2 regions of the Paraconexibacter sp. genome follow, and region 2 is predicted to be linked to the other one. Evidence: riboswitches for the same ligand, from Rfam matches in the RefSeq annotation. Region 2 holds a riboswitch; the other holds the start of a gene.

Region 1 (8,613 bases), on a different contig from region 2:
ACGGCGTCCGAGCGCCCTGCGCACTCCCCACGCAGACCCTGAGCTTCACGCGGCGTCGAGCTCGCCGGCGATCCACGCCTCGATCTCCCACCGACGGAAGCGGACGACACGGCCCCGGCGCAGCGCCGGCAGCGTGCCGGTCCTCGCCCACTCGTAGACGGTCGTCGTCGCGACCGTGAGCAGCTGCGCCACCTCGTCGGCGGTCATGATGTCCGCCGCCGTGAGGTTGCGCTGCGGCCGCACGCTCCCCTTGGTCATCGTCGAACCTTCCTCCTCTGCTCGGCGCTGAAGACGATCCCGCGCCGCTCGCCGTCGACGACGAAGCGGGTGACCACCGCTGCCCCGGCCTCCTTGGCGTAGCGGTAGAGACGCCGGCGCATCACCACCCGGTCGCCCTCGAAGTCCTCGCCCTCCCAGATCCGCCAGATGCGACCGTCGAACCACTCGTCGAGCGGGTACGGCGGCGCGCGGCGAATCGGGGGCGCGGGGGGATCGAAGTCGAAGTCATCCAAGAGATCGGCCATACGCGCTTCTTGGAGCGGACCGGGCTCAGCGTTGCCCACCGCATGACCACGCCACGTGACCACGCCCTGGTCGAACCGACGGAACAGTCACGGAAGACCCACGGAAGTCTGTCGGAACTGCCACCGACAAGATTTTCAACCGCACCCCGAAGTACCCGCAAATCCACGGTTTCTGCGGGAGGTGTCCTGCCGGACACCTCCCGCTACGCGGTCGGTCTCGCTCCCGCGAACCGGGAACGGCCTCCTGCGTCGGCCTCTCGCTGCGCTCGCCCGGCACGCAGGGCGAGAGACCAGCCGACCGGCCTTTAGGCTGCGCCTCGCGCGCCGCTGCACGGCGCTCCCAGTGGGCGGGGCCCACCCCGGCCGACTCCGCCGGCCTCGGCCGGACGGCCGCGGGACCGCGGGACACGACGGCGAGACGACCTCACGCGGAAGGGGCCGGACCGTGCACCTGACGGTCGGCGTGGCTCAGCTCCACGCGGAGACGAGCACGAGGTACGTCGTGATCTCGACGATCTTGTTCACCGCGCCGAACGAGTCGCCGGTGACGCCGCCGAAGAGCCGCGCGAGCCCCGCGCCGAGGCCGCCTGTGACGGCGACGGCGACGGCGACGGCGAGGAGGCCCGGGCCTGGCTCTGCGACGACGACGGCGACCGTGACCGCGAAGACGGTCGCCGCGGCGAGGCCGATCGGGGTCGCACGGACGAGGGCACCGGAGCCGGTCTGGCGCGCCGAGCGCCAGATGACCGACTGCGGAAGCGTCGACCAGCGACCGAGGACGTGCGCGACGAGCGCGGCGCGCAGGACGTCGTCGCCGTCGAGGCCGACGAGGACCGAGAACGGGACGAGGACCATGAACGCGATTGCCAGTGCGCCGTAGGTGCCCACCCTGGGGTCCTTGAGGATCTCGAGGCGGCGCTCGCGAGTCGTGTGGGCGCCGGCGGCATCGGCGACGTCGGCGAGGCCGTCCTCGTGGAAGCCGCCGGTGACGAGGATCGCCGCGAGGAGCGCGAGGAGGGTCGCGGGGGCCGGGTCGAGGGCGAGGTCGGCGAGCAGCCGGGTGCCGCCCAGGACGCCGCCGACGAGCAGGCCGACGACGGGGAACCAGACGGCGGCGCGGCTGAGCGCTGCGGCGTCGAGCGGCGGTGGGGCCGGCCCTCCCGGGCGGAAGCGGGGACCGACGGGGAGGCGGGTGAGGAACGCGACGGCGAGCCGCACGTCGCCGAGGATCCGAGCGGCCACGCGGGGACTGTGTCAGACGGGTGCAGGCGATAGAGTCGCGGCTGCGACGGTCGAGGAACCCGGTGCGAATCCGGGACGGTCCTCGCCACTGTGACCGGGGAGCGACCCCCCACGACGCCACTGGACCGACGGTCCGGGAAGGCGGGGGGACCGCGACGATCCGGGAGTCAGGACACTCACCGGCGCTTCAGAGTCCACGAGGGATTGGAGCACGATGTCTCACCCCGACGCGCGCGCGAGCGCCGATCGCTGTCCCGGCGTCCTGCGGCCCCACGAGGCCGCCGACGGCCTCCTCGTCCGCGTCCGCCTCGTCGGCGGCCGCCTCGACGCCCGCGGTGTGCGTGCGCTCGCAGGCATCGCTCGTTGCACCGGCGCGCGAGTCGAGCTCACGTCTCGCGCCAACGTCCAGCTCCGCGGGCTCCGCGGCGAGGACCTCGACGGCGTCGCCGCGACACTCGATGCCGCTGGGCTGCTCGCTCCCGCGAGCCACGACCGCGTCCGCCACGTCCTCGCCGACGCCCTCGTCGGTCGCCGGCCGCAGAGCCGCATGACGGCCCCGGACGCCGACGCGTTGCTCGACCGGCTCGCCGAGGCGATCGTCGCCGACGGAGCGCTCGCGCACCTCTCCGGACGCTTCCTCTTCGCCGTCGACGATGGGTCGGGGGCCGTCGAGGATGCCGGAGCCGATGTCGTCGTGCGCGCGCCGACCGACGAGGCGATCAACGAAGCGCTCGCCGTCGCGCGCCAGGTCGCGGCGACGCCTGGTGCCTGGCGACGCTCCGACGTGGCCGAGGATCGGCCGCGGCCACCCCGCCTCCGCCACGGCGCCCTCGAGCCGCCCGTCGGGCGCGTCACCCAGGTCGACGGGCGTCTCGCGGTCGGTGCGCTCGCGCCTCTCGGCGAGGTCCCGCCGCACGCACTCGACGCCCTCGCTCAGGCCACGGACGAGCTCGACGTCCGCGTGAGCCGCGACCGCGGACTCGTCGCCGTCGACCTCGCCGACACCGCCGCGGCGGCCGCCGCCGCGGACACGATGCGCGCCACCGGCCTCGTCGTGGACCCCGACACGGGCTGGCGGGGGCTGAGCGCGTGCGCCGGCGTCGGCGCCTGCGCGCAGGCGCTCGCCGACGTCCGCGGGATCGCGACGCGGCGTGCGCGCGAACGGGCCGACGCCCCTCGGCGCGCCGGTCGTGAGCACTGGTCGGCGTGCCCGCGGCGCTGCGGGGAGACGCCCGACGTCGCGATCGGGGTGAGCGCCCGCCCGGACGGCGGCTGGGACCGCCGGGAGGTGATGGCGTGAGCGCCGTCGATCACATCCGCGACGGCGCCGAGATCTACCGGCGGTCCTTCGCGACGATCCGCGCCGAGGCCGATCTCGCCGGCCTCGACCCAGTCATGGAGCGCACCGTCGTGCGGATGATCCACGCGTGCGGCATGGTCGACCTCGCGGCCGACGTCGTCGCCTCGCCAGGGTTCGGCGCCACCGCGATGCGGGCGCTCGCCGACGGCGCGCCGATCCTCTGCGACACGACGATGGTCGCCTCGGGCATCACGCGGCGCCGGCTTCCCGCAGGCAACGACGTCGTCTGCACCCTCGCCGACCCGCGCGTGCCCGCGCTCGCGCAGCGCATCGGCAACACGCGCACCGCGGCCGCCGTCGACCTCTGGGACGACCGGCTCGACGGCGCGGTCGCCGTCTTCGGCAACGCCCCGACCGCGCTCTTCCGGCTCCTCGAGAACGTCGCCGCGGGCGGCCCGCGGCCCGCCGCCGTCATCGGCATCCCCGTCGGCTTCATCGGCGCGGTCGAGTCGAAGGAGGCGCTCGTCGACGGTCCTCCGCACCTCGAGCATCTCGTCGTCCACGGGCGACGGGGCGGCAGCGCGATCGCCGCCGCCGCCGTCAACGCGCTCGCGAGCGAGGAGGAGTGAGCGCCATGGTCGACGCACCGCGCACGACGACCGGACGCCTCTACGGCGTCGGCGTCGGCCCCGGCGACCCCGAGCTCCTCACGCTGAAGGCGCTGCGGATCCTCGAGTCCGTCCCGGTCGTCGCCTATCCGATCGCGAGGGGCCGCAGTGGCGTCGCGCGATCGGCGGCCGCGCCGCACCTGCGCCCGGACCACGTCGAGGTCCCGCTCGTCTACCCGACGACGACCGAAGGCACCGCGGACGCCGCAGCCTACGACGCCGCCCTGCGCGACTACTACGACAGGGGCGCCGCCGAGATCGCCGCGCACCTCGACGCGGGGCGCGACGTCGCGGTCCTGTGCGAGGGGGACCCGTTCTTCTACGGCTCCTACATGTACCTGCACGAGCGACTCGCGTCGCGGTACCCGACGGAGGTCGTCGCGGGCGTGACGTCGGTGAGCGCCGCGAGCGCCGCCGCCGGTACCCCGCTGTGCAAGCACGACGACGTCCTCACGGTCCTGCCGGGGACGCTCCCCCAGGACGAGCTGCGGCGCCGTCTCGCCGACGCCGACGCAGCGGTCGTCATGAAGCTCGGTCGGACGTTCCCGACCGTCCGCGACGCCGCCGAGGGCGCCGGCGTCCTCGACCGCGCCGTCCACGTCACACGCGCCTCGCACCACGACGAGGAGATCGCACCGGTCGCCGATGTCGAGGCCGGCCGCGTGCCGTACATGTCGATCGCGCTCGTGCCGACCGCCGCGGACGACCGGCTGCGCGGCAAGGGGCCACACGCGGCGGCCGCCCGCGCGGACGCACGCGGCCGCGTCGCCGTCGTCGGTCTCGGGCCCGCCGGGCCCCGCTGGCGGACCGCCGAGGCCGAGGCCGAGCTCGCGACGGCCGACGCGGTCGTCGGCTACGCGCCGTACGTCGCGCGCGTCCCCGACCGCCCGGGGCTCGAGCGGTTCGCCTCCGACAACCGCGTCGAGGTCGACCGCGCGCGTCACGCCCTGCGGCTCGCCTCCGAAGGCCGGCGCGTCGTCGTCGTGTCCTCCGGCGACCCCGGCATCTTCGCGATGGCCGCCGCCGTCCTCGAGGCGTGGGAGGAGGAGGCCGCGGTCGGGACCGCGCTCGGCGAGGTCGAGATCGACGTCGTGCCCGGCCTCTCCGCGATGCAGGCGGCGGCCGCCCGCGTCGGGGCGCCGCTCGGGCACGACTTCGCCGTCGTCTCGCTGTCCGACCGCCTCAAGCCGTGGGACGTCGTCGCGCGGCGCGTCGAGGCGGCCGCCGCGGCCGACTTCGCGCTCGCGTTCTACAACCCGGCGTCGCGGTCGCGACGCGAGCAGCTCGATCGCGCGATCCTCGCGGTGCGCCGCCATCGCGACGACGCGACTCCGGTCGTCGTCGCGCGCGCGGTCGGCGCGCCCGACGAGTCGGTCGACGTCGTCACCCTCGGCACGCTCGACACCAGCGTGGTCGACATGCGGACGCTCCTCATCGTCGGGTCGTCGCGGACGCGGACGGCGGTGGCGCCCGGCGGACGGACCCTCGTCCACACGCCGCGGACCTACCCGGCGGCGCGGGCGAGCACCCAGGCGACCGCGGCGCCGACCTCGGCGACCGTCTCCACGTGAGGCCGCGCCGGACGGTCGACGACGACGACGGGCAGACGCCGCTCGCGGGCGGCGTCGAGCTTCGCCCGCGTGTGGTCGCCGCCCGAGTCCTTCGTGACGACGACGTCGATCGCGTGGGCGTCGAAGATCGCGCCCTCGCCCGCGCGCGTGTACGGCCCGCGGTCGAGGAGCAGAGCGTGCCGGGGCGGGAGGTTGCCGGGGTCGGGCGGGTCGACCGTCCGCACGAGGAAGAAGGTGCGCGCATCGTCGCGGAACGCGCCGAGACCCTGGCGTCCGGTGGTGAGGAAGGCGCGCGCACCGAGCCGCGGCACGAGCGCCGCCGCCTGCGGGAGCGAGGCGACCCGGTGCCAGTCGTCGCCGGGGCCCGGATCCCAGCCGGGCCGTGTGAGCCGCAGGAGAGGGACGCGGGCGGACGTGCAGGCGGCGGCAGCGTTCGCGCCGATGCGCTCGGCGAACGGGTGCGTCGCATCGACGACGCAGGCGGCGCGCACGCAGCGCAGCCAGCCGGCGAGCCCGTCGACGCCGCCGAAGCCGCCGACCCGCACCTCGCCAGGCGGCACGCGGGGGCGCGCGACGCGACCCGCGAGCGAGCTCACCACGCGCATCCCCGGACGGTCGACCAGTGCCCCGGCGAGCGCCCGGGCCTCCGCGGTGCCGCCGAGGACGAGGACCGTCACGCTCACGCGGTCCGGCGCAGGAGCGCGATGTCGAAGATCCAGCCCTTGCGCTCTCGCGCCTCGGCGCGGTGACGGCCGATCTCGTCGCGCACCTCGTCGAGCGGTCCGGCGACGAGGATCTCGTCGGGTGTCCCGAGATAGGCGCCCCAGTAGACGTGCAGCGGCGCTCCGCGGGGGAGCGCGCTCAGCGCGCGGTGCGCGTCGAGCATGACGACGACGTCCTCGTCGGCGTCGGGGAGCCCGTCCTGCGCGACGAGACGGGCGGGCGTGACGCGGACGGCGCGCCCGACGCGGTTGAGCGCGACCCCGTGTCGCGCCGTGAGGGCATGGAGGCTGCTCACGCCCGGGACGACCTCGACGTCGAGCGCGACGCGCCCGCGGTCGTCGATCGCGCGCACGACGGCGAGCGTGCTCTCGTAGAGCGACGGGTCGCCCCACACGAGGAACGCGCCGGTCCGGCCGGCTCCGAGGGCGCCGGCGAGCGCTTCCTCCCAGCGCGCGACCCGCTCCTCACGCCAGCGGGCGACGGCCTCGCGGTAGTCCGGGGCCGTCCTCCAGGGGCGGGGCGGGTCGGGGATCTCGACGGTGCGGTACGCGCCCGCGGTGCGATGGCGCGCGACGACGGCGCGGCGCAGGGCGACGAGGTCGTCGGCGCCGTCCTTCGTCACGACGAAGAGGACGTCGAAGGCGTCGAGCGCCCGCACGGCCTGGACCGTCACCTGGTCGGGGTCGCCCGGCCCGATCCCGATGAGGAGGAGCCGGCTCATCGCGCGCGCGCGCGCGCGGGCGAGTACAGATGGCTCGCGCACGCCCCGGCGGCGTCGACGCCCGCGAGCGCGGGGCCGACGAGGATCGTCGCGGTCCGGCGGATCCCCGCCCGCGCCGTCGCGTCGGCGATCGTCGCGAGCGTGCCGTGGACGACCTGCTCCTCGGGGCGGCTCGCGTGCGCGACGACGCACGCGGGGCACCGCGGCCCGTAGTGCGCGACGAGACGCGGCGCGATCTCGTCGAGCGCCTGGGCGGCGAGGTGGAGGACGAGCGTCGTGCCGTGCGCGGCGAGACCATCGAGCTCCTCGCCGGGCGGCAGGGCGGTCGCGCGTCGCGCGTGGCGCGTGAGGATGACGCTCTGCGCGACACCGGGCACCGTGAGCTCACGGCCGATCGCGGCGGCCGCGGCGGCGAACGCGGGGACGCCGGGCACGATCGCGTAGGGGATGCCGCGGTCGCGCAGCCGCCGGATCTGCTCCGTGATCGCGCTGTAGATCGACGGGTCGCCGCTGTGGAGTCGGGCGACGTCGTCACCGGCGGCGTGCGCGTCGACGAGGACGCCTTCGATCTCGTCGAGGGTGAGGTCGCGGCTGTCGACGAGACGGGCATCGGGCGGGCAGTGCGCGAGCACCTCGTCGGGCACGAGGGCGCCGGCGTAGACGCACACCGGACAGCGCCGCAGCACGTCGACGGCGCGGAGGGTGAGGAGATCGGCGGCGCCAGGTCCGGCGCCGACGAAGAAGACGGTCACGTGAGGACCTCCCAGCGGGTGATCGGCATCGCGGGCCGCCAGCCGGTGAAGCCGCCGATCGGCTCGGCGCGGGCGACCTGGATGCGGGTGAGCGTGCCGCCGTGCCGCTCCCGCGCGGAGGCGAGCGCCGCCTCGGCCTCGAGCGTCACCGCGTGAGCGACGAGTCGACCACCCGGGCGCAGTGCGGCGTGGCAGGCGTCGAGGACGCCCGGCGCGCTCACGCCTCCGCCGACGAAGATCGCGTCCGGCGGGCGGAGCCCGTCGAGCGCCTCGGGGGCCCGTCCGGCGACGACTTCGAGGCGGTCGGGGACGCCGAGGGCGCGCCCGTTCTCGGCGATGCGGGCGCGTCGATCCCCGCGCGGCTCGACGGCGACGGCCCCGGCGGACCGCTCGGCCCGCAGCCACTCGACGGCGATCGAGCCGCTCCCCGCGCCGACGTCCCACAGGACGGCCCCGGGCGCCGGGCGCAGCGCGCAGACGGCGAGGGCGCGGAGGTCGCGCTTCGTGAGCTGCCCGTCGTGGACGTAGGCGTCGTCGGGCAGGCCGGGCGTGCGGGGGAGGAGCGGCGTGCCGGGGGCGGCCCGCACCTCCACGGCGACGAGGTGGAGCGGTGCGGCGGGCGTGCCGTCGTGGGCGGCGGCGGTCGTCGTCGTGAGCCGCTCGCCCGCGCCGCCGAGCTCCTCGCAGACGACGAGCGTGCTCGGGCCGTAGCCGCGGTCGCGCAGCACCGCCGCGACCTCGGCGGCCCCGTGCGTCCCGGTGACGTAGGCGACGAGACGGCGGCCGGGCTGCAGGGCGGCGGCGAGGACGTCGGCGGGACGGGCGACCGCGCTCACGAGCTCGACGTCGGCCGCCGGCCAGCCGAGGCGCGCGCACGCGAGCTGGAAGGCCGAGGGGTGCGGGTGGATGCGCAGCCGGGACGCGCCGAGGCGCGCGACGAGCGTCGCGCCGATGCCGTGGAGCATCGGGTCGCCGGAGGCGAGGACGCAGAGCCCGCCCGCGTCGGCGAGTGCCGGCAGCTCGTCGTAGGCGCGATGGAACGGCGAGGGCCACGACCGGCGGGGCGCCGCGCCGACGTCGTCGGGGACGAGCGCGAGCTGGCGGCTCGAGCC
Region 2 (8,613 bases):
ACGATCGCGGTCCCCCACTCCTCGTTGAGCCGCCGCAGCAGCCAGACGAGCTCGTCGCCGGCGACGGGGTCGAGCTGGGAGGTCGGCTCGTCGAGGAGCACCACGCGGGGCCGACCTGCGAGCGCGGCCCCGAGCGCGACCCGCTGGAGCTCTCCGCCGGAGAGCTCGTGGGTCGAGCGGTCGAGGAGCGACTCGATGCCGAGGGCGAGCGCGGCCTCCTCCACGCCCCGGGCGACGGCCTCGGGCGCGTGCCCGCGGTTCTCGAGCGGGAAGGCGAGCTCGGCGCGGACGGTGCCGAGGAGGCTCTGGGACTCCGGGTCCTGGAAGAGGCTGCCCGCGACCGCGGAGACGTCGGCGGCGCCGTGCTCACGGGTGTCGAGGCCGCCGACGACGAGGCGACCGCCGAACTCGCCGCCGTGGAAGTGCGGCACGAGCCCGCCCGCGGCGCGCAGCAGGGTCGACTTGCCGCTCGCGGAGTCGCCGGCGAGGACGACGAACTCCCCCGGCCCGACGGTGAGCGTGACGTCGTCGAGCGCGGGCCGCTCGGCGTCGGGATAGCGGTAGCTGACGCCCTCGGCACGGAGCACGGCGCTCATCGCTCGATCCCCCGGCGGTCGAGTCCCGGCAGGGCGGCGACGAGGGCGACCGTCATCGCGAGCGCGATCTCGGGAGCCCCGGCCGGAGCGTCGAGCTCGGGGTACGCGGTGAAGTCGCCGACGCCCGCGAGGCGTCCGCCGACGAGGAGCGCCGCGATCGCCGCCCCGCAGACCGCGTAGGCGAGGTCGTGGCGCGACCAGGGCCGCGGGGGCCCGGCCCCGGCCCGCCGCGCCGCCGGGGTGCCGTAGCCCCGCACCTCGAGCGTCGCCGCGACGTCGATCGCGCGGTCGAGCGCCCCCGAGGTGACGGCGCGCAGCACCGCGACACGGGCGCGCGTCCCGGTCCCTCCCCCGTCCGGCCGGCAGCGGCGGGCGAGGTCGAGCCGGCGCGCGTCGCGGGCGAGGACGGGGACGGTCCGGGTCGCGAGCGCGGCCGTGAGCCCGCTGCGCAGCGAGACGCGACGGAAGATCCGCAGCAGCTCGTCGGGGTCGACGGCCGCGGCGAGCACCGCGCAGGCGAGGATCACGACGGCGACGCGGGCGCCGAGGACGAGGCCGTAGACGAGCGCCTCGAGGGTGACGTCGATCCGGCCGAGGGGCGGCAGCTCGCCGAGCCGCGCGACGACGGTGAGCCCCTCGCGGACGACGATGGCGTTGACGAGCGCGAAGAGGAGCGCGAGCGGCACCGCGAGGAGCGCGGCCCGGCGCACGGCGTCGAGCACGCCGGCGCCCGCGGCGACGAGCACGACCGCCGCGGCGACGCCCGCGAGGACGATCGGGTTCTCGACGAGGCCCGCGAGCGCGAGGACGAGGCAGAACGGCGCAGCGACCGAGGCGCGGGTCGCGTGCAGAGGGCTCGCGATCCGGCGGTAGGTCATGGCGTCGTCGCCGTCCCCTCGGCGTCGTCGGCGGCTTCGACCTCGGGGAGCGGCACGTCGCCGCCGGGCGTGACGGCGAGCGCGAACGCCCGGTCGAGACGCGCCTCGCTGAGCGCGCTCGTCGCCGCACGCAGGCCGGCGGCGTCCGTCCCGGTGACGACCCAGACGGGCGCCTCGTCCTCGATCCGGGTCGCCGCGATGAGGCCGGTGCCGGGGCCGAGCGTGCGCGTCACCCGTCCTCGCGGATCGAGCGCCTCGATCGTGCGGCCGTCGGCGGCGATCCGCGCGAAGACGCCGCTCTCCTCCGGGCCGCTCTCGAGACGGCGCGCGACTCCGTCGGCCCGCACGGCCTCCCAGGGCCCGACGAGGACGCGCAGGGTCTCGCGGGCGAGCGACGTCCGCAGGCCCCCGCTGCCGGGGGCGATGCCGACCTCGACGAGCCGGTCGCGCACGGCGCCGCACTCGGGGCTCTCCGTGACCGGGCACTCGACGCGCACGGGAAGCCGCCGGCCCTCGAACCCGCGGACGAAGGGGTCGGGGAACGCGCCGACGACGGCGGGAATCGTGGACGTCACGCCCCAGTCGTGGTGGTCCCACCAGACGCGGTCGCCCTCGCGCAGCTCGTAGGAGGCGGCGCCCTCCTCCGCGGCGACGCCGTTGACGAAGTAGAACCAGTCGACGGGGCGGCCGTCCTCCTCGCCCCCGGAGATGCCGTCGATCGACTGGACGAAGCCGCCGCCGTACCGGGTCTCGACGTCGGCGTTGCGCTGCAGGAGCCTCATCGCCGTGTCGGTCCCGGGCGCCTCGGTCTCGTCGATGCGCTCGATGAGACGCTGCCCGAAGTCCTGCGTGACGGTGAGGCGGGTGTCGGTGGCCGGCGTCCCCGCCCCGAGCCCGCAGGCCACGAGGGTCGCGCTCGCGAGGAGCGCGAGACAGGCCGCGGCGGCGCGGCGCATCGGAGCGGGGGCGGGCATCGTCTAGCGCTCCACCTCGAACACGACGCGGTTCCGCGTCCGCTGCAGCGTGTCGTCGACGTTGCCCGCGGCGTCGGTGACGCGGACGTCGAGGACGTAGCGGCCGAAGCCGGCGCGCTCGGGCATCTGGTAGCTCCACGGCGTCCGGTCGCCGATCTCGAACCACTCGCCGCGGGAGGCGCCGCAGCGGGACATCTTCACGAAGCGCTCACGGTCGGCGTCGAAGGTCGTGCAGCTCTTCCCGCCGCTCTTCTTCTCGCGCGTGCGCGTGATCCTCAGCTCGATCTTCGCGATGCCGCCGAACTCCTCGTCGACCTCGCCCTCGAAGACCCGCGGGCCCTCGCCGCGGTCGAACCGCTGCTTCTCCTTCACGGAGGTGATGTCGCCGCGACCGGCCGTCTTGTCGGGGGTTCCGCAGCGGCCGTCGTCGCCGTCGGTGACGCACGGCGCCGCCGCCTGGGGGACGCTCGTGCCGCAGAGGCCGTCGGAGCCCGTCGTCACGCAGATGAGCTGCGTCGCGGGGGGTCGGTCGCCCTTCGACGCGACGAGCAGGAACGGCCCGCCGTTCGAGAGCGAGAGCGTCGCCCGGCCTTGCGCGTTCGTCGGCGTGCCGTTGACCGAGGCGCCGCTCGCCGGCTCGACGGCCGTCGTGCTCGCGAAGTCGGGCGGCCCGCCGAACGTCGTCGAGGACTCGGTGACCGCGACCGTGAACGGCGTGTTCGGCGCGACGGTGCGGGGCGCGGTGAGCTGCATCGGCTCGCCGGCGAAGCAGCCGGAGGTCGCGCCCGCGCAGGCCGGGTAGAGCTGCACCCGGTCGCCGTTCGCGACCTCGACGCCGCACAGGCCGGTGCTCGCGGCCTTGCCGTTGAGGTAGAAGGCCCAGTAGCGCCCGGTGTCGAACGTGTGCGTCTCGCCCTTGATCGCGTCGACGCCGAAGCCGAGGCCGTCGAACCAGGTGCCGGCCCACTGGCCGCCGGTCGCGACCTCCAGGGCGCCCGCGCCCGAGGTGCCGGTGCAGGCGTGCGACGGGTCGGCGTCCTTGTAGACGGGGCGGGTCGTCGTGGTGACGGGGACCTGCGGCAGGAGCGCGCCGCCGTTCCCGACGGCTTCGACGGTGACGGTCGCCGGCGCTGCGGCGGATGCGGCGGACGGCACGGCGAGAGCTGCGGCCGCGGCGAGACCTCCGATGAGGAGACGACGGGTGCTGCGAGGCAAGAGGGCCACCCCTTTCCACGAGGGCGTATGGGCTTGAGCGGTCGGAGGCAGGTCTCCTGGCTCCCGGGCCCACCCCTCCGCGCCTTCCCAGTCCCTGTGCGGACCAGTGGCCGGCGCTCCATGCGCCTGCGGACGGGCCTCCCCGGTCACAGTGGCGGGTCCGCGCCGGATTCGCACCGGCTTCCCTACGCCACCGACCGTGATGACGCGCGCAGTGTAGCGCTGCGGCGCCCGGGATGGCAGCGCCGCATCTGGGAAGGTAGGTCACATGACCGTCAACCTCACCCGCATCTACACGAAGCTCGGCGACTCCGGCGAGACGCACCTCGGGGACATGAGCCGCGTCCCGAAGAACCACCCGCGGATCGAGGCCTACGGCGAGATCGACGAGCTCAACTCGCACCTCGGGCTCGCGCGCGCGAGCGTGACGTTCTCGGCCGAGGTCGACGGCTGGCTCGGCCGCATCCAGAACGACCTCTTCGACCTCGGCGCCGACCTCTCGGTCCCGCACGAGGGCGACAAGGAGCGGCTCCGCGTCGACGCTGCGCAGACCGCCTGGCTCGAGGAGATCTGCGACAAGGTGAACGCGACGCTCAAGCCGCTCAAGAGCTTCGTGCTCCCCGGCGGGACGCCGCCGGCCGCGCACCTCCAGGTCTGCCGGACCGTCTGCCGCCGCGCGGAGCGGCGCGCGATCCTCGTCGAGGACGGCAACCCCGAGGTCGTGAAGTACCTCAACCGCCTCAGCGACCTCCTCTTCATCCTCGCCCGGGCCGAGAACGGATCCGAGGAGCCGCTCTGGGAGCCCGGCCGCTACCGCTGAAGCCCGGGCGGCGGGGGCGGTCCCGCCGTGCGCGACGATGCGCGCGCGAGGAGGCGCGCGAGCGCGACGGCGAGGAGGGCGGCCAGCGCCGCGATCCCGATGGCGCCCGCCGTCCAGGTCGGCCGGGTGAGGAGATGCTCGGCGACCTCGTCGCGCCGCGACAGCGCGACGACCGCGACGGCGGCCGCCGCGCCCGTCCCGACGGCCATCGGGGCGAGGCGCTCGACCGGCCGCGCCGGCCGGTCGGCGATCCACGCGCCCCAGCGCGGCGTCCGCTCCGGCCGGCGTCGCTCGAGCGCCGCGAGCGCGGCGGCGGCCAGGAGCACCCAGACGGCGGCGTTGAGGTAGCCGCCGACGACGTCCGACGGCCAGTGCCAGCCGAGGACGAGGATCGCGTAGCCGACGGCGATCGCGTAGCCGCCGCCGACCGCGGCGGCGGCCGGACGCGCGCGGGCGGGGAACGCGAGGACGGCGAGGAGGCCGATCGTCATCGCCGCGCTGGCGTGACCGCTCGGCCACGAGGCGTCGCCGATCGCCGCGGCGCCGAGCCACCCGTCCGGTCGCGGGGTCGCGAGCAGCGGCTTGAGGAGCGTCGTCGTCGTGCCCGCGGCGACGAGCACGACGGGGATCGCGGCGGCGAGCCGCAGCCGCCCGCGCACGATCGCGACGATGATGAGGAGGAGCCCTGCGAGCGCGTAGGGTGCGGGGTCGGCGAGATGGGCGACGTCCGCGACGAGCGGCGTGAGATCGGGGCGCTGCAGCTCGACGAAGCCCTGCAGGGCCTGGCCGTCGCGCGCGCCGAACGACGGGGCGAGAAGCGCCAGGACGCCCGTGAGGGCGAAGCCCGCGAGGCAGGCGAGGGCGAGGAGGAACGGCGGTCCGGGACGGCGGGGCATCCGACCTCGAGCGTACCGTCGTCCGGTCTCCGGCCTGCCGGGCAGGGACCCCGCACCGCGCGTCGTACTCCACCGCATGACCACCATCGGCGAGATCCCCAGCTGGATCGGCTTCCACGCCGAGGACGCCGACGGCGTCCCGCTCGGTCGCGTCGTCGCGGTCCATCTCCCCGACGCACGCACGCCGGGCGCCGCGCCCGAGGTCGGCCTCGAGGTGCGGCTCGGCGACGGCTCGCACGCCGTCCTCTCGGCGCTCGGCGCGCACCGCTCGGCGGACCGCGTCCGCCTCGCCGTCGTCGCGGGGACCGTCCGCGCGCACGCGCCCGGATCCGAGGGGCTCCCCTCGCCGGTGCCCGCCGACGCGGTATAGGGTCGGCGCATGGGGACTTCGAGCGGCGGGCCGGACGGCGAGACCCTCTACCGGGGCGCGGCGGCGATCGCGTTCCTCATCGGGGTCGGCGCGCTCATCGCGCCGAAGCAGCTCGTCCGGCTCTACGGCATGGATCCGGAGGAGATGACCGGGACGAGCGCGTTCGGATGGCGCCTCTTCGCCGCCCGCAACATCCTCATCGGGGGCGCCGCGCTCCGCGGCAGCCAGGTCGCACGCGACACGACGCTCGCCCTCCAGGCCCCCGACCAGCTCATCTTCCTCCACGCGTTCCGCACGCGCTCGATCCCGCGCCCGACCGCGATCCTCGCGATGATCACGTCGGGTGCCGTCGCCGCGATGTGCGCGATCGCGCGCTCGCGCGGCTGAGGGGCGGGCGGCGGCGCGAGACGCAGGAAGCGCCCGCCGGGGAGCGCGATCCTGCGCCTCGCGGGCGCGGCGTCAGCCGAGCTCGAAGAGGATCTGCCCCGCCTCGACGGCCTGACCCTCCTCGCAGCACACCTTCGACACGGTGCCGCCGTCCTCGATCTCGAGCGGCATCTCCATCTTCATGGACTCGAGGATCGCGACCTCGTCGCCCTCCGCGACGGCGTCACCCTCCTTGACGAGGATCTTCCAGACGGTGCCGGTGATGTGGGCTTCGATTCGGATCATCAGATCCACTCCTCTCGCATCGGGTCGGATTCTTCGGCGACGATCGCCGCCGTGCGCGCGGCGACCGCGCCCTTGAGCTGGGACTTCACCTTCGCGTAGACCGGGAGCGCCGCGAGCGCGGCCGCCCGTTCGACCGCCGTCTCGACGAGCGCGTCCGCGGCGACGACCTCGTCGGCGACCTCCGCGTCGACCGCTTCGCGCGGCGACAGCGGGCGGCCCGTGAGACCGAGCCGCCGGGCGACGCCCGGGCGCAGCTCCGCCTGGACGACCGCGAGCGGCACCGCCGGGTACGGGACCCCGGCCTGCACCTCGGGCAGCCCGAGGCGGGACTCGCCGTCGGCGACGAGCCGCAGGTCGCAGGCGAGCGCGAGGATGAGGCCGCCGGCGAGCGCGTGGCCGTTCACCGCGGCGATCGTCGGCACCGGCGCCGAGTAGAGCGCGTGGACGACGCGGTTGAGGCCGTCGACCATCGCGCGCCGCTCGTCCGGCCCGTACTCGCCGACGAGGCGCGTGTCGATGCCGGCGGAGAAGCAGGACCCCTCCCCCGTGAGCACGATCGCGCGCCCGTCGGCGGCCGCCCCCTCGATCGCCGCCTCGAGCGCCTCGAGGAGCGGGATGTCGAGCGCGTTCACCTTCGGGCGGTCGAGCCGGACGAGGGCGATGCCGTCCGCCGGCGTCTCGACGCGGACCGCGTCGCTCTCCGTGTCTGCTGTCATCGGCCTTCTCCTCGGGGCGTGGGTGTCGTCGGGTGTGCTCGTAGTCTTCGGGTATGCGTCGCGACCAGGCGATCCTCGAGGCCGCAGCGGACCTCTTCCTCGAGCGAGGCTTCCACAACGTCCGGCTCGACGACATCGGCGAGCGCGTCGGCATCACGGGACCTGCGATCTACCGCCACTTCGCGAACAAGGAGGAGATCCTCGTCACGCTCTTCGACCAGGCGATGGATCATCTCCTCCTCCTCGTCGCGGTCGAGGATCCGGACCGGTCCGACCCGCGCGCGGTCCTCGACGCGCTCGTCCGCGCCCAGGTCGACTTCGCTCTCGCGGATCGCCGGCTCGTGAGCGTCTACGCACGCGAGGGGCGCTCCCTCTCCGATCCGTGGCGGCGCCAGGTGCGGCGACGGCATCGCGAGCACGTCGACCGCTGGCGATCGGCGCTCGGCGCGTGCCACCCGCAGCGGACGGAGGGCGAGATCCACAGCGCCGCGCACGCCTGCATCGGGATGACCCTGTCGGTCGCTCAGTGGCCGCAGGAGGCCCGCGAGACCCCGGGCCTGCGCGATCTCCTCATCTCGATGCTCCGCTCGGCGATCGCGGCGCTCGACGAGGTGCCCGTCGAGCCGCCGATCGGCGAGACCGCCCCCGCTCACGACGTCGAGTAGGAGCGCGGCAGCCCGAGGCTGTGCTCCGCGACGTAGTTGAGGAGCATCTCCCGCGAGACCGGCGCGATCCGCATGAGGCGGACCGTCCACCAGAGGTCGGTGAGGCCGTACTCGGTGGCGAGGCCGTTGCCGCCGTGCGTCTGGATCGCCTGGTCGACGCAGCGGATCCCCGCCTCCGCCGCCGCGAACTTCGCCATGTTCGACGCCTCGCCCGCGGGGAGGCCCGCGTCGTGGAGGGCCGCGCCGCGCTCGAGCATGAGGCGAGCGAGCTCGAGCTGGATCTTCGCCTCGGCGAGCGGGTGCGCGATGCCCTGGTGGGCGCCGATCGGCGTCGACCAGACCGCGCGCTCGTTCGCGTAGCGAGCCGCCTCCTCGAGCGCGAGACGCCCGATCCCCGTGCAGATCGAGGCGGCGATGAGCCGCTCGGGGTTGAGGCCGTCGAAGCCGATCCTCAGGCCGTCCCCCTCCGGCCCCACGAGGCGCTCGGCCGGGACGCGGACGTCGTCGAGGAAGAGGGTGAACTGGCGCTCGGGCGCCGTGATCGCGGTGGGGATGACCTGGCGGTCCAGCCCGGGAGCGTCCGCGTCGACGAGGAAGAGCGAGAGGCGGCCGCGGCCGCTCGCCTCGTCGACGCCGGTCCGGGCGACGAGGAGGATGGCGTCCGCCTCGTCGACGCCCGAGATGTAGGTCTTCGTCCCGCGGAGGACCCAGTCCTCGCCGTCGCGACGGGCGACGGTCGCGATCTCGTGGCTGTTGGAGCCGGCATCGGGCTCGGTGATCGCGAACGCGAGCTTCGAGGTCCCGTCGCCGA

Evidence for each region. A riboswitch is a leader RNA that binds a small molecule or an ion and turns the genes downstream of it on or off. The one in region 2 is predicted to bind cobalamin.
Region 1: linked by a shared signal. The riboswitch ahead of ACME2J_RS21260 (ferredoxin-like domain-containing protein) and the one ahead of ACME2J_RS04760 (DUF4430 domain-containing protein) in region 2 are both predicted to bind cobalamin.

What each region holds. Positions count from the first base shown of each region.
Region 1 is NZ_JBLKKY010000105.1:1,203-9,815, reverse strand. Features, by position in the region: gene ACME2J_RS21275 (helix-turn-helix domain-containing protein) at 46-258, opposite strand; gene ACME2J_RS21270 (hypothetical protein) at 255-524, opposite strand; gene cobS (adenosylcobinamide-GDP ribazoletransferase) at 993-1,766, opposite strand; cobalamin riboswitch at 1,797-1,964, shown strand; gene ACME2J_RS21260 (ferredoxin-like domain-containing protein) at 1,981-3,066, shown strand; gene ACME2J_RS21255 (precorrin-8X methylmutase) at 3,063-3,695, shown strand; gene ACME2J_RS21250 (precorrin-2 C(20)-methyltransferase) at 3,701-5,305, shown strand; gene ACME2J_RS21245 (cobalt-precorrin-6A reductase) at 5,239-5,982, opposite strand; gene cobF (precorrin-6A synthase (deacetylating)) at 5,985-6,749, opposite strand; gene cobM (precorrin-4 C(11)-methyltransferase) at 6,746-7,501, opposite strand; gene cbiE (precorrin-6y C5,15-methyltransferase (decarboxylating) subunit CbiE) at 7,498-8,613, opposite strand, start outside.
Region 2 is NZ_JBLKKY010000008.1:62,863-71,475, reverse strand. Features, by position in the region: gene ACME2J_RS04775 (ABC transporter ATP-binding protein) at 1-596, opposite strand, end outside; gene ACME2J_RS04770 (energy-coupling factor transporter transmembrane component T family protein) at 593-1,474, opposite strand; gene ACME2J_RS04765 (DUF4430 domain-containing protein) at 1,471-2,448, opposite strand; gene ACME2J_RS04760 (DUF4430 domain-containing protein) at 2,452-3,663, opposite strand; cobalamin riboswitch at 3,693-3,873, opposite strand; gene ACME2J_RS04755 (cob(I)yrinic acid a,c-diamide adenosyltransferase) at 3,932-4,483, shown strand; gene ACME2J_RS04750 (phosphatase PAP2 family protein) at 4,474-5,379, opposite strand; gene ACME2J_RS04745 (hypothetical protein) at 5,456-5,749, shown strand; gene ACME2J_RS04740 (hypothetical protein) at 5,759-6,136, shown strand; gene ACME2J_RS04735 (acyl-CoA carboxylase biotin carboxyl carrier protein subunit) at 6,209-6,421, opposite strand; gene ACME2J_RS04730 (enoyl-CoA hydratase/isomerase family protein) at 6,421-7,137, opposite strand; gene ACME2J_RS04725 (TetR/AcrR family transcriptional regulator) at 7,191-7,802, shown strand; gene ACME2J_RS04720 (acyl-CoA dehydrogenase family protein) at 7,787-8,613, opposite strand, start outside.